DNA from 3 places in the Streptomyces sp. NPDC058326 genome. Region 2 is predicted to be linked to each of the others. Evidence: riboswitches for the same ligand, from Rfam matches in the RefSeq annotation. Region 2 holds a riboswitch; each other region holds the start of a gene.
What was found. A riboswitch is a leader RNA that binds a small molecule or an ion and turns the genes downstream of it on or off. The one in region 2 is predicted to bind cobalamin.
Positions count from the first base shown of each region.

Region 1: linked by a shared signal. The riboswitch ahead of cobN (cobaltochelatase subunit CobN) and the one ahead of ACFVYX_RS23120 (energy-coupling factor ABC transporter permease) in region 2 are both predicted to bind cobalamin.
Region 3: linked by a shared signal. The riboswitch ahead of ACFVYX_RS24195 (ribonucleoside-diphosphate reductase subunit alpha) and the one ahead of ACFVYX_RS23120 (energy-coupling factor ABC transporter permease) in region 2 are both predicted to bind cobalamin.

Region 1 covers NZ_JBHVZO010000003.1:308,016-313,421, forward strand. The annotation lists gene ACFVYX_RS06995 (precorrin-8X methylmutase) at 1-237, opposite strand, end outside; gene ACFVYX_RS07000 (cobalamin biosynthesis protein CobG) at 234-1,526, opposite strand; cobalamin riboswitch at 1,605-1,738, shown strand; gene cobN (cobaltochelatase subunit CobN) at 1,816-5,406, shown strand, end outside.
Region 2 covers NZ_JBHVZO010000013.1:16,805-22,210, reverse strand. The annotation lists gene ACFVYX_RS23135 (energy-coupling factor ABC transporter ATP-binding protein) at 1-606, opposite strand, end outside; gene cbiQ (cobalt ECF transporter T component CbiQ) at 603-1,352, opposite strand; gene ACFVYX_RS23125 (energy-coupling factor ABC transporter substrate-binding protein) at 1,359-1,856, opposite strand; gene ACFVYX_RS23120 (energy-coupling factor ABC transporter permease) at 1,853-2,551, opposite strand; cobalamin riboswitch at 2,580-2,814, opposite strand; gene ACFVYX_RS23115 (PTS-dependent dihydroxyacetone kinase phosphotransferase subunit DhaM) at 2,987-3,427, opposite strand; gene dhaL (dihydroxyacetone kinase subunit DhaL) at 3,424-4,044, opposite strand; gene dhaK (dihydroxyacetone kinase subunit DhaK) at 4,071-5,063, opposite strand.
Region 3 covers NZ_JBHVZO010000014.1:14,774-20,179, forward strand. The annotation lists gene ACFVYX_RS24175 (LuxR C-terminal-related transcriptional regulator) at 1-696, shown strand, start outside; gene ACFVYX_RS24180 (DUF3311 domain-containing protein) at 880-1,092, shown strand; gene mctP (monocarboxylate uptake permease MctP) at 1,089-2,720, shown strand; gene ACFVYX_RS24190 (GNAT family N-acetyltransferase) at 2,825-3,325, shown strand; cobalamin riboswitch at 3,347-3,513, shown strand; gene ACFVYX_RS24195 (ribonucleoside-diphosphate reductase subunit alpha) at 3,645-5,406, shown strand, end outside.

The DNA.
Region 1 (5,406 bases), on a different contig from region 2:
GAGGACCGGCGCACCGGCGCGGAGGGCGGCGCGGGCGCTCGCGACGACCCCGGGGGAGTACGCGAGGTCCTGGACGAGGTCGGTCATGCCGCAGGCGTGGATCATCCGGACCGCCACCTGGGCGACGTCGGCGGGCAGGCCCGCGAGATCCGCTTCGGCGCGGATCGTGGCAAAGGACTGACGGTAGATCTCCGTCCCGTCCTTCTCGTAGTCGAACATGGTGTCGCTCTCGCTCATCTCGTGTGGGGCGGTGGGGTCGTGTGGGTCGACGGGCCGCGAGCCGCCGCGACCGCTGCGGACAGGGAGGTGCGGGGGGTGGGGACGCCGTCCACCAGATAGGTGTCGTCGCCGGTGGCGAGGACCTCGATCCAGCGGCCGTACGGGTGTCCGCAGCCGCGTGCGCACCCGGAGAAGTGCACGGGCAGCGGCCCGGCGGGCGCGGTGAGGGCGTCCGCCCGGACGTCGGCGAGGGACTTGGCGCACCCGGGCCGCCCGGTGCAGGCGGTGACTCCGGCTCCGGGGGCGTCGGGCCGGGTGATCAGCCCGTACGCCTCCAGGGCAGCGAGCCGGGCGGTGGCGGCTTCGGTCCCGGCGGCCGTTTCGGCGACGGCCGCTCCGGAGACGACGACCGCTCCCCGCCACGGTGTCAGCCGGATCTCATGGGCGGGCAGCAGGGCCCGCAGCTGAGCCGAGGTCAGCCGGCCGAGCGGTGCGAGGACGTGCAGGGCGCCGCCGGGCAGGACGCCGGGCGCGGGTGGCGTGGCCGCGGGCAGCGGCGGTACGGGTACGGGCTCGGCCGCGATCCCCGCACGTGCCAGGGCCCCGGCCCAGTCCGGCACATGGCTGTCGGGCAGTTCCCGGGGCCGCCAGGCCCCGTTCCCGGCCGCGTCGGCGGCGTCGAGGAACGTGAGGGAGGCGACGAGGGCGGCCCGTACGGCGTCGGCCGCGGCGAGCCGGAAGACCTGAGGGCCGAGCCACAGGGCGGCGGATCCGTCGGCGCCTGCGATCAACTTCACATCTCCGCCGAGCGTGGCCACGTCCCCTCGCCCGTCGTCCAGGACGAAGAGGAAACGGCCGGAAAGAGCAGCCGCCCGGGGCTCGGCGCACAGGGCGGTGTCCAGCTCGCGTGCCCACAACTGCACGTCCGCGCATCCGAGTCCGTCGAGGCCCGCGGTCGGCGAGGCGACGATGTTGCGGACGCGTTCGTGGGTGGCGGAGGGCAGCAGGCCCGCCGCCGAGAGGAGCGCCGCGAGCTCGCCGCCGCAGTTGTCCGCGAGGCCCCGCAGCTCCGCGTTGCCGCGCGAGGTGATGCTGATCCGCCCGTCGCCGAGGGTCTCCGCCGCGGTCGCGAGCGCCTCGGCCTGATGGAGTGTCAGGCGCCCTGCGGGCAGGCGGAGTCGGGCGAGGCGGCCGTCCTCGGCGGGGTGCAGACGCAGCGCCCCGGGGCAGGCGTCGCCACGGTCCCGTATGCGAGCTTCGCCCGGTTCGGGCGTCGTGGGTGGGGTGGGCGGCATGGCGGCGAGCATACCCACGGGCCACCGGGCGCCCACCGGGTGTGATCAGGCCGACTCGGCGGCCCGCCCCGCCCCTCGGCACCACGATCTAGGATGCAGATCGGCATGGGGTCCCAGGACCCCGGGGAGGAAGCCCGGTGAGACTCCGGCGCGGTCCCGCCACTGTGAGCCCGTCCCGGAAACGGAACGGGTGAGTCAGGAACTCCCTTCCCCAGGCTCTCGGCTTCGCCCGAGCAGGGGAGGCCCCAACCCACACGACCACCCGGGGCGCGGACAACCCCGAGGAAGGCCTGCGCTCGCCATGCTTCTGCTGCTGTCGCACTCCGATACCGACCTGCTCAGCGCCCGCGCGGCCGGCGGCCCCGTGGAGTACCGCTTCGCCAACCCCTCCCGTCTCCCCCTCGCCGAGCTGCCCGGTCTCCTGGACGGCGCCGACCTCGTCGTCGTACGGCTGCTCGGCGGTCTCCGCTCCTGGGAGGACGGCCTGGACGCGGTCCGCGCCGCCGGGAAGCCGGTGGTCGTCCTCAGCGGCGAACAGGCACCCGACGCCCAGCTGATGGAGACGTCCACCGTCCCCGTCGGCGTCGCCACCGAGGCGCACGCCTACCTCGCGCACGGCGGCCCCGCGAACCTGGAGCAGCTGGCCCGCTTCCTCTCCGACACCGTCCTGCTCACCGGCCACGGCTTCGAGGCCCCGGCCGCCGCCCCCACCTGGGGACCCCTGGAGCGCACCCCGAGGAGCACCGAGGGCCCGACGGTCGCCGTGCTCTACTACCGCGCCCACCACATGAGCGGGAACACCGCCTTCGTCGGCACCCTCTGCGACGCGATCGAGGACGCCGGCGCGCGGCCGCTCCCGCTGTACGTGGCGTCCCTGCGCGCCCCCGAGGCCGAACTCCTCGCGGAGCTGCGGGCAGCCGACGCCATCGTCACCACCGTCCTCGCCGCCGGCGGCACCAAGCCCGCCGAGGCGCAGGCCGGCGGCGACGAGGAGGCCTGGGACGCGGGGGCGCTCGCCGCGCTCGACGTGCCGATCCTCCAGGCCCTGTGCCTGACCGGCTCGCGGTCCGCCTGGGAGGAGAACGACGAGGGCCTCTCCCCGCTGGACGCCGCGAGCCAGGTGGCCGTCCCCGAGTTCGACGGCCGGCTCATCACCGTCCCGTTCTCCTTCAAGGAGATCGACGAGGACGGTCTGCCCGCGTACGTGGCCGACGCCGAGCGCGCCGCCCGCGTCGCCGGGATCGCGGTCCGCCACGCGCGCCTGCGGCACATCCCGAACGCCGAGAAGAAGCTGGCGCTCGTCCTCTCCGCGTACCCGACGAAGCACTCCCGCATCGGCAACGCCGTCGGCCTCGACACCCCCGCCTCCGCCGTCTCCCTCCTGCGCCGGCTGATCGCCGAGGGCTACGACTTCGGGCCGGCCGAGGAGCTTCCCGGCCTGGTCTCCGGCGACGGCGACGAGCTGATCTACGCCCTCATCGAGGCCGGCGGCCACGACCAGGACTGGCTGACGGAGGAACAGCTCGCCCGGAACCCGGTCCGCATCCCGGCCGCCGACTACAAGCGCTGGTACGCGACGCTCCCCGAGGAGCTGCGGACCCACGTCGAGGAGCACTGGGGCCCGGCGCCCGGCGAGATGTTCCTCGACCGCTCCCGCAACCCGGAGGGCGACATCGTCCTCGCGGCCCTGCGGCGCGGGAACCTGCTGATCCTCATCCAGCCGCCGCGCGGCTTCGGTGAGAACCCGATCGCGATCTACCACGACCCCGATCTCCCGCCGTCCCACCACTACCTGGCGGCCTACCGCTGGATCGCCGCCCGCGCCGAGGACGGCGGCTTCGGCGCCGACGCCATGGTCCACCTGGGCAAGCACGGCAACCTGGAGTGGCTGCCCGGCAAGAACGCCGGCCTGTCCGCCGCCTGCGGCCCCGACGCGGCACTCGGCGACATCCCGCTGGTCTACCCCTTCCTCGTCAACGACCCGGGCGAGGGCACGCAGGCCAAGCGGCGCGTCCACGCGACCCTCGTCGACCACCTGGTGCCGCCGATGGCCCGCGCCGACTCGTACGGCGACATCGCCCGCCTGGAGCAGCTGCTCGACGAGTACGCGCAGATCTCGTCCATGGACCCGGCGAAGCTGCCCGCGATCCGCGCCCAGATCTGGACGCTGATCCAGGCCGCCAAGCTCGACCACGACCTGGGTCTCCAGGAGCGCCCGGAGGACGACGGCTTCGACGACTTCCTGCTGCACGTCGACGGCTGGCTGTGCGAGGTCAAGGACGCCCAGATCCGCGACGGTCTGCACGTCCTCGGCGGCGCCCCGGAGGGCGAGGCCCGCGTCAACCTGGTCCTCTCCATCCTGCGCGCCCGCCAGATCTGGGGCGGTACGCAGGCGCTGCCGGGCCTGCGCGAGGCGCTCGGCCTCGACGAGTCGGCGGCGACCCGGACGACCGCCGACGAGGCGGAGGCGAAGGCGCGCGAGCTGGTCGAGGCGATGGAGGCCGCCGGCTGGGAGGTGACCGCGGTCGAGACCGTGGCCGCCGCGTACGGCTCCGAGGTGCGGGACGTGCTCCGCTTCGCCTGCGAGCAGGTCGTGCCGCGTCTCGCCGGCACCACCGACGAGCTGACGCACGCCGTGCACGCCCTGAACGGCGGCTTCGTTCCGGCGGGACCGTCGGGTTCGCCCCTGCGCGGCCTGGTCAACGTCCTGCCGACCGGCCGGAACTTCTACTCCGTCGACCCGAAGGCCGTGCCGTCCCGGCTGGCCTGGGAGACCGGGCAGGCGCTCGCCGACTCGCTCCTGGAGCGCTACCGCACCGACAACGGGGAGTGGCCGACGTCCGTCGGGCTCTCCCTGTGGGGCACGAGCGCGATGCGCACCGCCGGCGACGACGTGGCCGAGGCGCTCGCGCTGCTCGGCGTCCGCCCGCTGTGGGACGAGGCCTCGCGCCGGGTCAACGGCATGGAGCCGATCCCCCTGGCGGAGCTCGGCCGCCCGCGCGTCGATGTCACGCTGCGCATCTCGGGCTTCTTCCGCGATGCCTTCCCGCACGTCATCGGGCTGCTCGACGACGCCGTCCGGCTTGTCGCGGGCCTTGAGGGCGAGTCCGCCGAGGACAACTACGTACGGGCGCACGCGCAGGCCGACCTCGCCGAGCACGGCGACGAGCGGCGCGCCACCACCCGGATCTTCGGTTCCCGGCCCGGCACGTACGGCGCGGGCATCCTCCAGCTGATCGACTCGCGGGACTGGCGGACGGACGCGGACCTCGCCGAGGTGTACACGGTGTGGGGCGGGTACGCGTACGGGCGCGGGCTCGAAGGCCGCCCGGCGCGCGCCGAGATGGAGACGGCGTACAAGCGGATCGCGGTCGCGGCGAAGAACACGGACACCCGCGAGCACGACATCGCCGACTCCGACGACTACTTCCAGTACCACGGCGGCATGGTGGCGACCGTCCGCGCGCTCAAGGGCACCGCCCCCGAGGCGTACATCGGCGACTCCACCCGCCCCGAGACCGTCCGGACGCGCACGCTCGTCGAGGAGACCTCCCGGGTCTTCCGCGCCCGCGTGGTCAACCCGCGCTGGATCGAGGCGATGCGCCGCCACGGCTACAAGGGCGCGTTCGAGCTGGCGGCGACGGTCGACTACCTCTTCGGGTACGACGCCACGACGGGCGTGGTCGCCGACTGGATGTACGACAAGCTGACGCAGGAGTACGTCCTCGACCCGGAGAACCAGGCCTTCCTGAAGGAGGCCAACCCCTGGGCCCTGCACGGCATCGCGGAGCGGCTCCTCGAAGCCGAGTCGCGCGGCATGTGGGAGAAGCCGGACCCGGAGACCCTGGCCGCCCTGCGCCAGGTGTTCCTGGAGACCGAGGGCGACCTCGAA
Region 2 (5,406 bases):
CACCGTCGTACCGGTCTCCCGGAGCCGCCGGAGCGCGTCCAGCAGCCGTTCCTGCCCGTGCGGGTCGAGCCCGGCCGTCGGCTCGTCCATGATCAGCACCCGGGGCCGCATCGCCACCGCGCCCGCTATCGCGGCCCGCTTCCGCTGCCCGTAGGACAGCAGATGCGTCGGCCGGTCCGCGAGCGCCGTGATGTCCAGCGCCTCCAGTGCCTCCGCCACCCGCAGCCGTACCTCCTCCTCCGGCAGCCCCAGGTTCATCGGACCGAACGAGACGTCCTGGGCCACCGAGGCGGCGAACAGCTGGTCGTCCGGATCCTGCGTCACCAGCTGCACGATGGTCCGCAGCCGGGTCAGCCCCTTCCGGTCGTACGCCACCTCGGCCCCGTCCAGGAGCAGCGACCCGCTCCCGCACCGGAGCCCGCCGCTCAGCAGCCGCAGCAGCGTCGTCTTGCCGCTGCCGTTGCGGCCGAGCAACGCGACCGCGCGCCCCTCCGCCACCGAGAAGTCCACGCCCGACAGGACCGCGGGCCCGTCCTCGTAGGCGAAGCCCGCGTTCACCAGCTCCACGACGGGGAGCGCGGAGGGCGGAGGCGTCGTAGACGTCACGGCAGGAACCTTTCCAGTACGAGGGTGAGGGCGACGAGGCCCGCGAGCAGCACGCCCGTCGCGGCGAGGAACCGGCGGGAGAGCGCGCACGCGGGCACCAGAACCCGCAGCGTCCCGTCGTACCCCCGCCCCGCGAGCCCCGACTGCAGGCGCTGCGCCCGGTCGAAGGCCCGCACGAACGTGGTCGCGCCGAGACCGGCGAGCGAACGCCAGGTCGCGGCCCGGGTGGTGTGCCCGAGCCGTGCCGCCTGCGCCTGCCGGATCTTGGACAGCGCGTCGAGCAGCAGGAAGATGATCCGGTACATCACGAGCGCGACATCCACCACCGGCGCCGGCACCCCCGCGCGGACCAGCCGGGGCAGGACATCGGAGACCGGCGTGGTGAACGCGAACAGCAGCACCCCGAGCGAGGCCGACGCCGTCCGCAGGAGCAGCTCGACCGCCTGCACCGGACCCCCGGCGGCCGGCGCGACAGGACCACGGTCGCCGCCCACCTCCAGGAGCAGCGGAATCGCGCCCGTCACACAGAACGCGAGGGGAACGCGGAACGCCCGCCACAGCGCCCGGCCCGGCACACCGGCCGGACCGAGCAGCACACCGAGCGTGGCGGCTGCCACGAGCGGCGCGCCCGGCCACGGTGGCAGGGAGACCGCGCAGAGGGTCAGACCGAAGCCGAGCAGCGCCTTCTCGGCGGGGTGACGGCGGCGCCAGCGACTGCTGTGCGCCGCCGCGTCGATCGGCAGCATCGGTGGCTACGCGTCCCGTCCGTCGACGCCCGCGCCCCCGGAGCCGCCCACGCCCCCGCCCTTGGCGCCGCTCCCCATGCCCTGACCGTCGGGGACGCCCGGGGCCGCGCTCTGACCGTCGGGGTTGCCCGGGGCCGTGCTCCGGCCACCCTCCACGCGTCCGGCGGAGACCTCACCCTCTCCGGCGCCCCGCGCGGCCTCCGCCCGCGCCGCCCCCTGCCTGCGGCCTCGCCGCAGCCCGAAGTAGTACGCGAGGACGCCCGCGCCCAGCGCCGCCTGGAGGGAGAACAGCGCGGACTCGATCTCCCCGGACGGCGGCTCGTACAGGGGGCTGAACCACGGTTCGTAGTCCGGCCGGAGCTCCGTGATCGCGGTCTCCGCCTCCGCGTCCGCCCCCGCGAACGGCTCCTCCTTGTGGTCCCCGAGCCCCAGCGCCAGCGGCAGTACCGCAAGCGCCGCGACGACGAACAGCAGCAGGGCGTTGATCTTCGCGTTCCGGCTCATCGCGCGGTCGCCTCCTCGCGTCGCGCCGCCGGGCGTCCACCGAGGACGCCGAGCCGGGTCAGTTCGCCCTTGCTGGACTGCGTCAACAGCCGCATCACGAGCACGGTCAGCAGACCCTCGCTCACGGCCAGAGGGATCTGCGTCAACGCGAAGATCCCCCCGAACTTGGCGAGCGCGCCGGCCACACCGCTCCCCGGGTCGGGGAAGGCGAGCGCCAGCTGCACGCTGGTCACGCAGTACGTGGACAGGTCGGCGACGAACGCCCCGGAGAAGACGGCGACCATCAGGGGCGCACCGGACCGGCGCAGCAGCAGGTACGTCCCGTAGCCGGCCCAGGGGCCGACGATCGCCATCGAGAAGACGTTCGCGCCGAGCGTGGTCAGCCCGCCGTGGGCGAGCAGCAGGGCCTGGAAGAGGAGTGTGATCGTCCCGAGGACCGCCATGATCGGCGGCCGGAACAGGATCGCACCCAGACCGGTACCGGTCGGATGCGAGCAACTACCCGTCACGGACGGCAGCTTGAGCGCCGAGAGGACGAAGGTGAAGGCGCCGGAGGCGCCGAGCAGAAGGGTGGACTCGGGGTTCGACCGTACTTCACGGGTCAGCGCGCGGACCCCGTGGACGACGAACGGCGCGGACGCGACGCCCCAGGCGGCCGCGTGCACAGGGGGCAGATACCCCTCGGCTATATGCATGGTTGGGAGACCCTCTCCAGCACCTCGTGGATGGACAACGCACCCTGGCCGGTCTCCTGGCTGACGGTCATACGTCCGGCTCCGCCTTCCCACACCACGACGGTCTCCCGTCGCGGTCCAGTGGCTTCCCCGGGGGAGTTCCCCGCGGGGGTGGAGCCGGACATCCCGATCACAGTGGCGAGGGCCGCACCGGTACTGCACCGGTTTCCCGTACACCAAGGCGCTGTGACACTAGTGCGTTGACCAGGTGCATCACAACACGGTCGCCACCCGGTGTGACTTCTCGCTCACTGCACCGCAGTTCCTGAGCGCGGCGCGCACGCGCTCCGCGCGGCCGCTCCCGGCGGCCGGGCGTGCGCCCTGCGCGGTCCCTCTCCCGCCGGCGCACGCCTCGGGAAGCCGCTCCTCACCGCCGGGCGTGCGCCCCCCCCGTGGTCACTCCTTCCGGTAGGCGTACGCCTCCGACGCCGCAGCCGCCACCGCGCCGAGGTCCCCGCCCGCGCTCGCCGTGACCAGGGCGGCGACCGCGCCCTCAACGAACGGCGCGTCCAGGAGCCGTGAGTCCTCGGGCAGCTCGTCGCCCTCGGCGAGCAGCGCCTTCACGGTGAGCACGGCGCTCCCCAGGTCGACCAGGATCGCCACTCCGGCGCCCCGGTCCACGGCCTTCGCCGCCTGGCGGATCAGCTCGGAACTCGTCCCCAGGCCACCGTCCGGGGTCCCGCCGGCGGGGGCGATCGGCGCCAGGTCACCGCCGCCGGCGAGCCCGCGGGCCAGCTCGGTCACGGCGGTCGCGACGGCGGCACTGTGCGAGACGAGCACGATGCCGACGGGCGCGGAGCCCCCGGGGGCCGCCGCGCCCCCGGCGGCCGCGCTCATGACGCTCCCTCCGTACGCGCGGTCTCGTCGAGCGCGGCGAACAGCAGCGCCGATGAGGCGGCCCCCGGATCCTGGTGCCCCACGGACCGCTCGCCCAGATAGCTGGCCCTGCCCTTGCGCGCCCGCAGGGGTACGGTCGCGAGGGCGCCCTCCCCGGCGGCGGCGCGGCCCGCCCCGAACGAGGCCCGCAGGCCCTCCACGGCCGGAACGAGCGCGTCCAGCATCGTCTTGTCCCCCACCTGCGCGCCGCCCAGCTGAGACACCGCGGACACACCGGAACCGAGGGCCTCGGCCAGCTGCTCCCTGGTGATCCGCTCGACGTCGCCGAGGGTCTTGCCGGTACGGCGCAGCAGTGTGCCGTACAGCGGTCCCGACGCGCCGCCCACGGTGGAGATCAGCTGCCGTCCGGCGGTGGTGAGCACCGCACCGGGTGTCGCGGGCGGCTCCTTGGCGAGGGTCTCCGTGACGGCGGTGAACCCCCGCCTCAGGTTCGTGCCGTGGTCGGCGTCGCCGATGGCCGAGTCCAGCTCGGTGAGCCGGTCCGCCTCACGGTCGACGGCCCCGGCCACCGCGGCGAGCCAGCGCACCAGGAAGTCCGCGCCGAAGGTCTCCGTCATGCCGGTCCCCTCTCCCATCCCTCGTCTCACCGGCCCCAGCGCAGCGCGGGCGTCTGTACGGGCGCGTCCCACAGGCGGAGGAGCTCCTCGTCCACCTCGCACAGCGTCACCGAGCAGCCGGCCATGTCGAGCGAGGTCACGTAGTTCCCGACGAGGGTACGGGCCACCGGCACCCGCCGCTCGCCGAGCACGCGCTGCACCTCCGCGTTGAATCCGTACAGTTCGAGGAGGGGAGTGGCACCCATGCCGTTCACCAGCGCGATCACGGGCCCGGACGGGCGCAGGTCCTCGACGACGGCGTGGACGGCGAAGTCCGCGATCTCCCGGGAGGTCATCATCGGCCGCCGCTCGCGGCCCGGTTCGCCGTGGATGCCGATGCCCAACTCCAGTTCGCCCGCGGGGAGATCGAATGTGGGGCTGCCCTTCGCGGGGGTGGTGCAGGCGCTCAGGGCCACGCCGAAGGACCGGGAGCGTTCGTTGACCCGGCGGGCGATGGCCTCCACCCGCTCCAGGGACGCACCCTCCTCGGCGGCGGCGCCCGCGATCTTCTCCACGAAGAGCGTGCCGCCGGTCCCACGCCGGCCCGCCGTGTACAGGCTGTCCGTGACGGCGACGTCGTCGTCGACGAGGACCTTGGCGACCTGGATGCCCTCGTCCTCGGCGAGCTCCGCCGCCATCTCGAAGTTGAGCACGTCCCCGGTGTAGTTCTTGACGACGAACAGCACACCGGCCCCGCTGTCGACGGCAGCCGCGGCCCGTACCATCTGGTCGGGCACGGGAGAGGTGAACACCTCGCCGGGACAGGCGGCCGCCAGCATCCCGGGCCCCACGAACCCCCCGTGCAAGGGCTCGTGCCCGGAGCCGCCACCGGACACCAGTGCGACCTTCCCCCCCACGGGCGCGTCCCGCCGCATCACGACCCGCCGCTCCACGTCCACGGTGAGCTCGGGATGAGCGGCCGCCATCCCGCGCAGCGCGTCGGCGACGACGGTCTCGGGAACGTTGATGAGCATCTTCAACGGTGTCTCCTCGGGAAGCTGGCGGAGGGCCCACGAGCTGGGTTTTCGCAGTTCATTGCTGGTGCGCGTGGTCCACGGCCTTGGTGGCCACACGGCGATCGGCGGCGACGTCCGTCGGTGCTGACGCCGACTTCGGCGAATGGGTGTCAGGAGGCGGTCATGGTCGGACGGGGCAGCCGGCGGGCGCCCCCTCGGCAGTATCGACCTTCGGGAGAGGGAAGGTCACGCAGATCTGGCGGATACGCGCTCGGGTGTGAAGATCCGGATGCTCAGCGAACTCCATCGGCCCTGGAGCCGTGCTGCCGGAGACGACGGCCGATGACCCTCGCTGAGGCACCCACGC
Region 3 (5,406 bases), on a different contig from region 2:
GCCGACATCCTCGCCACGTACACCGACCGGAGCGACGGCGCGGCGCGGCACGACGTGGTGCACCGGGTGGTGGGCCTCGACAACGTCCGTGAACGCCTGGAGGACCTGGCCGCGAACGCCCGCACCGAATGCCTCTCGCTCCTGCCGGGCGGCGCTCAGCTCCCCGACACGATGGACGCGAGCCAGCCGCTCGACCAGCTCGCCCTGGAACGCGGCGTGCGGATCAGGTCGATCTACCAGGAGAGCTTCCGCAACGACCCGCCGACCGTCGAGTACGTCCGCTGGTACTGCGAACTCGGCGGCGAGGCACGGACCGTGCCCGTCGTGCCCATGCTCATGGTGATCGTCGACCGTGAGGCCGCGCTCGTCCCCGTCGACCCGGAGGACGGGCGCGCGGGCGCTCTCGAAGTCCGCAGCCCCGGCCTCGTCCACGCGCTCATGGTGCTCTTCGACCGCCTGTGGGACACCGGAACCCCGTTCGGCGAGACCCCCCGCCGCGACGAGCACGACCTCTCCCCGCAGGAGCGGGAGTTGCTCATGCTGCTCGGCATCGGCTGCACGGACGACATCGCCGCCCGTCGGCTCGGGATCTCCCTGCGGACCGTGCGCCGGATGAGCTCGGAGCTGATGAACCGGCTCGGGGCGCGCAGCCGTTTCGAGGCGGGCGTACGGGCCACCAAGGAGGGCTGGCTCTGACCCCGCGAGGGGGAGCGTTCCCACGAGTCACTTCCGTTATACGGACAGGGGTTCCATGGAGCGGAGCCGTCCCCTAGATTTCCCCACCATTACAAGGTGATCAGCGAGGGGACGGGAATCGCCATGCCAGATGCGACAGACACGCCGGATTCGACACAAAGGAAACACCCCACCATCACACCCATGCGGGTGGTGATCGGACTCTGTCTGTTCGCCCCGTTCGTGGCGATGCTCTGGGTGAGCTCCTACGCGAAGACCGAACCGTTCTTCGCCGGCATCCCGTTCTTCTACTGGTACCAGATGCTCTGGGTGCTGATCTCCACCGTGCTCACCATGGTCGCCTACCAGCTGTGGAAGAGCGACCAGCGCGCCCGCAAGGGAGGTGACGCGCGATGAAGGACGTGACCGGAGTCAACGGCGTCGCACTCGCCGTCTTCATCTTCTTCTTCCTGGCCGTCACGGTCATGGGCTTCCTCGCCTCGCGCTGGCGCAAGGCCGAGAACGAGAACAGCCTCGACGAATGGGGCCTCGGCGGCCGGTCGTTCGGCACCTGGGTGACCTGGTTCCTGCTCGGCGGCGACCTCTACACCGCGTACACCTTCGTCGCCGTCCCGGCGGCCATCTACGCGGCGGGCGCGGCCGGCTTCTTCGCCGTGCCGTACACGATCCTGGTCTACCCGCTGATCTTCACCTTCCTGCCGCGCCTCTGGTCGGTCTCGCACAAGCACGGATACGTCACCACCTCGGACTTCGTGCGCGGCCGCTTCGGCTCCAAGGGCCTCTCGCTCGCGGTGGCGGTCACCGGCATCCTCGCCACCATGCCGTACATCGCGCTCCAGCTCGTCGGCATCCAGGCCGTCCTGGACGTGATGGGCGTCGGCGGCGGCGAGACCACCCACTGGTTCATCAAGGACCTGCCGCTGCTCATCGCCTTCGGCGTCCTCGCGGCGTACACGTACTCCTCGGGCCTCCGCGCCCCCGCGCTCATCGCCTTCGTCAAGGACACCCTGATCTACATCGTCATCGCGGTGGCGATCATCTACATCCCGATCAAGCTGGGCGGCTTCGACGAGATCTTCGCCAAGGCGGGCGAGGCGTACGCGCAGACCAACCCGGCCACCGACAAGCCGCGCGGCTCGCTCGTCCCCGGTGAGGCCGGCCAGTGGACGTACGCGACCCTCGCCCTCGGCTCGGCGCTCGCGCTCTTCATGTACCCGCACTCCATCACGGCGACCCTGTCGTCCCGGAGCCGCGAGGTCATCCGCCGCAACACCACGATCCTGCCGCTGTACTCCCTGATGCTGGGCCTGCTCGCGCTGCTCGGTTTCATGGCGATCGCCGCCGGCATCCAGGTGAAGAACGGCCAGCTCGCCATCCCGCAGCTCTTCGAGACGATGTTCCCGGACTGGTTCGCGGGCGTCGCGTTCGCCGCGATCGGCATCGGCGCGCTCGTCCCGGCCGCGATCATGTCGATCGCCGCGGCCAACCTCTTCACCCGCAACATCTACAAGGACTTCATCAAGAAGGACGCGACCCCGGCGCAGGAGACCAAGGTCTCCAAGATCGTCTCGCTCCTGGTGAAGGTCGGCGCGCTCGCCTTCGTCCTCACCATGGACAAGACGGTCGCGATCAACTTCCAGCTGCTCGGCGGCATCTGGATCCTGCAGACCTTCCCGGCCCTCGTCGGCGGTCTCTTCACCCGCTGGTTCCACCGCTGGGCGCTGCTCGCCGGCTGGGCCGTCGGCATGGTCTACGGCACGGTCGCCGCCTACGGTGTCGCCAGCCCGACCCAGAAGCACTTCGGCGGCTCCTCCGCCGAGATCCCGGGCATCGGCGAGATCGGCTACATCGGCCTCACCGCCTTCGTCCTGAACCTCGTCGTCACGGTCGTCCTCACCTTCGTCCTCAAGGCCGTCAAGGCCCCCGAGGGCGTCGACGAGACCTCCCCGTCCGACTACACGGCGGACGCCGGTGACGCCGGCGTGCAGACCGAACTCCCGAAGGTCGGCGCCCAGACGCACTGACCCGACGGTACGGCCGCACGCGGCCGGCCCCCAACACACGGGCCCGGGCTCTCCACCAGGAGACCCCGGGCCCCTTCGCGTCCCCCGCCGGGCACACTTTCCTCATGGACTTCACGATCAGGGCGGTACGGCCCGAGGAGTACGAGGCCCTCGGCGAACTCACCGCGGGCACCTATCTGAACGACGGGCTGCTGAAGTACGGGGCCCAGGACTCCTACCTGGAGGTGCTCCGGGACACCGCGCGCCGGGCCCGCGAGAGCGAGGTGCTCATCGCCGAGGACGCCGAGGGACGACTCCTCGGCGGGGTGACCTTCGCCACCGGCAACACCACCTGGGCGGACATCGCGGTCGACGGCGAGGCCGAGTTCCGGATGCTCGCCGTCACCCGCGAGGCCCGCGGCCGGGGCGTCGGAGAGGCCCTCGTACGGGCCTGTATCGACCGCGCGCGGGCCCTCCCCGGGTGCGAGCGGCTCGTGCTCTCCACGGACGCGACGATGGTCGCCGCGCACCGGATGTACGACCGCCTCGGCTTCGTCCGCACCCCCCACCGGGACTGGGAACCGATCCCCGGCCACTCGCTGCGCACCTACGCCCTGGAGTTCTGAGCCGAGGGCGACACACAACATGTGGGGGGTGCCGCGAGCGGTGCCCCCCACATGTATGCTCATGCTCGCTGTCGACGCAGGGGAATCCGGCGCGAATCCGGAACTGTCCCGCAACGGTGTGCTTCCTACGGATACGACCCGTCCGTACGAGGTGAGTCCGAGCACCTGCCGCAGCGCACCCGGTCCGACCGTTCCGGGTGCCACTGACGTCCGGGCCTCGCGGAGTGGGCCGGTGGAAGCGTCGCGTCCGACGTTACGGACGCACGCATGCCCGCCTTCCCCCGCCGCGGCCCCGAGCCGAGCGAGGGAGAGCCCCCACGTGACCATCGCGCCCGCCGATCCGGCTTCCGCCGAGGTTTCCGCGGTCGAGAGCGACGGACCCGGGACCGTACTGCTGCGGACCCTGACCGACCTCACCGCCGATCTCCCCGACACCGACCCCGGCAAGGTCGCCGCCGCCGCGCTCCGCGGCCGCAGCGCCGCGTCGGACGAGGCGGAGCTGCGCGAGCTGGCCACCGAGGCGGCCGCGGGCCTGATCGCGGAGGACCCGGCCTACTCCCGGCTCGCGGCCCGGCTCCTGACGATCACCATCGCCGACGAGGCGGCCGGCCAGGGCGCGTTCTCCTTCTCCGCCTCCGTCGCCGTCGGTCACCGTGAGGGTCTGATCGCCGACCGCACCGCCGAGTTCGTCGCACTGCACGCGAACCGGCTCGACGCGACCGTGGACACGGCCGCCGACGACCGCTTCGGCTACTTCGGCCTGCGCACCCTCTACTCCCGCTACCTGCTGCGCCACCCGATCACCCGCAAGGTCATCGAGACCCCGCAGCACTTCATGCTGCGCGTCGCCTGCGGTCTGGCCGAGGACGACTCGGCCCGCGCGCTCGACGAAGTGACCGCGCTGTACGGCCTGATGAGCCGCCTGGACTACCTCCCGTCCTCCCCCACGCTCTTCAACTCCGGCACCCGCCACCCGCAGATGTCCTCCTGCTACCTCCTGGACTCCCCGCAGGACGAGCTGGACTCCATCTACGACCGCTACCACCAGGTGGCGCGCCTCTCCAAGCACGCGGGCGGCATCGGCCTCTCGTACTCCCGCATCCGGGCCCGCGGTTCGCTGATCCGCGGCACCAACGGGCACTCCAACGGCATCGTGCCGTTCCTGAAGACCCTCGACGCCTCCGTCGCCGCCGTGAACCAGGGCGGCCGCCGCAAGGGCGCCGCCGCCGTCTACCTGGAGACCTGGCACGCGGACATCGAGGAGTTCCTGGAGCTCCGCGACAACACCGGCGAGGACCAGCGCCGTACGCACAACCTGAACCTGGCGCACTGGATCCCGGACGAGTTCATGCGCCGGGTGAACGCCGACGCCGACTGGTCGCTGTTCTCCCCCGCGGACGTGCCCGAGCTCGTCGACCTGTGGGGCGAGGAGTTCGACGCCGCCTACCGCGCCGCCGAATCCCGGGGCCTGGCCCGCAAGACGATGCCGGCCCGCGACCTGTACGGCCGCATGATGCGGACCCTGGCCCAGACCGGCAACGGCTGGATGACCTTCAAGGACGCCTCGAACCGGACGGCCAACCAGACCGCCGAGCCCGGCACCGTCGTCCACTCCTCGAACCTCTGCACCGAGATCATCGAGGTCACCAACGACGGCGAGACGGCCGTCTGCAACCTGGGCTCGGTCAACCTCGGCTCGTTCGTGGACGCCGCGACCCAGGACATCGACTGGGAGCGCCTCGACGCGACCGTCCGCACGGCCGTCACCTTCCTCGACCGGGTCGTCGACATCAACTTCTACCCGACCGAGCAGGCGGGCCGCTCCAACGCCCGCTGGCGGCCGGTGGGCCTGGGCGCGATGGGGCTCCAGGACGTCTTCTTCCAGCTGAAGCTGCCGTTCGACTCGGCGGAGGCCCGCGCCCTGTCGACGAGGATCGCCGAGCGCATCATGCTGGCGGCCTACGAGGCCTCGGCCGACCTCGCCGAGCGCAACGGCCCGCTGCCCGCCTGGGACAAGACCCGCACGGCCCGCGGTGTCCTGCACCCCGACCACTACGACGTCGAGCTGACCTGGCCGGAGC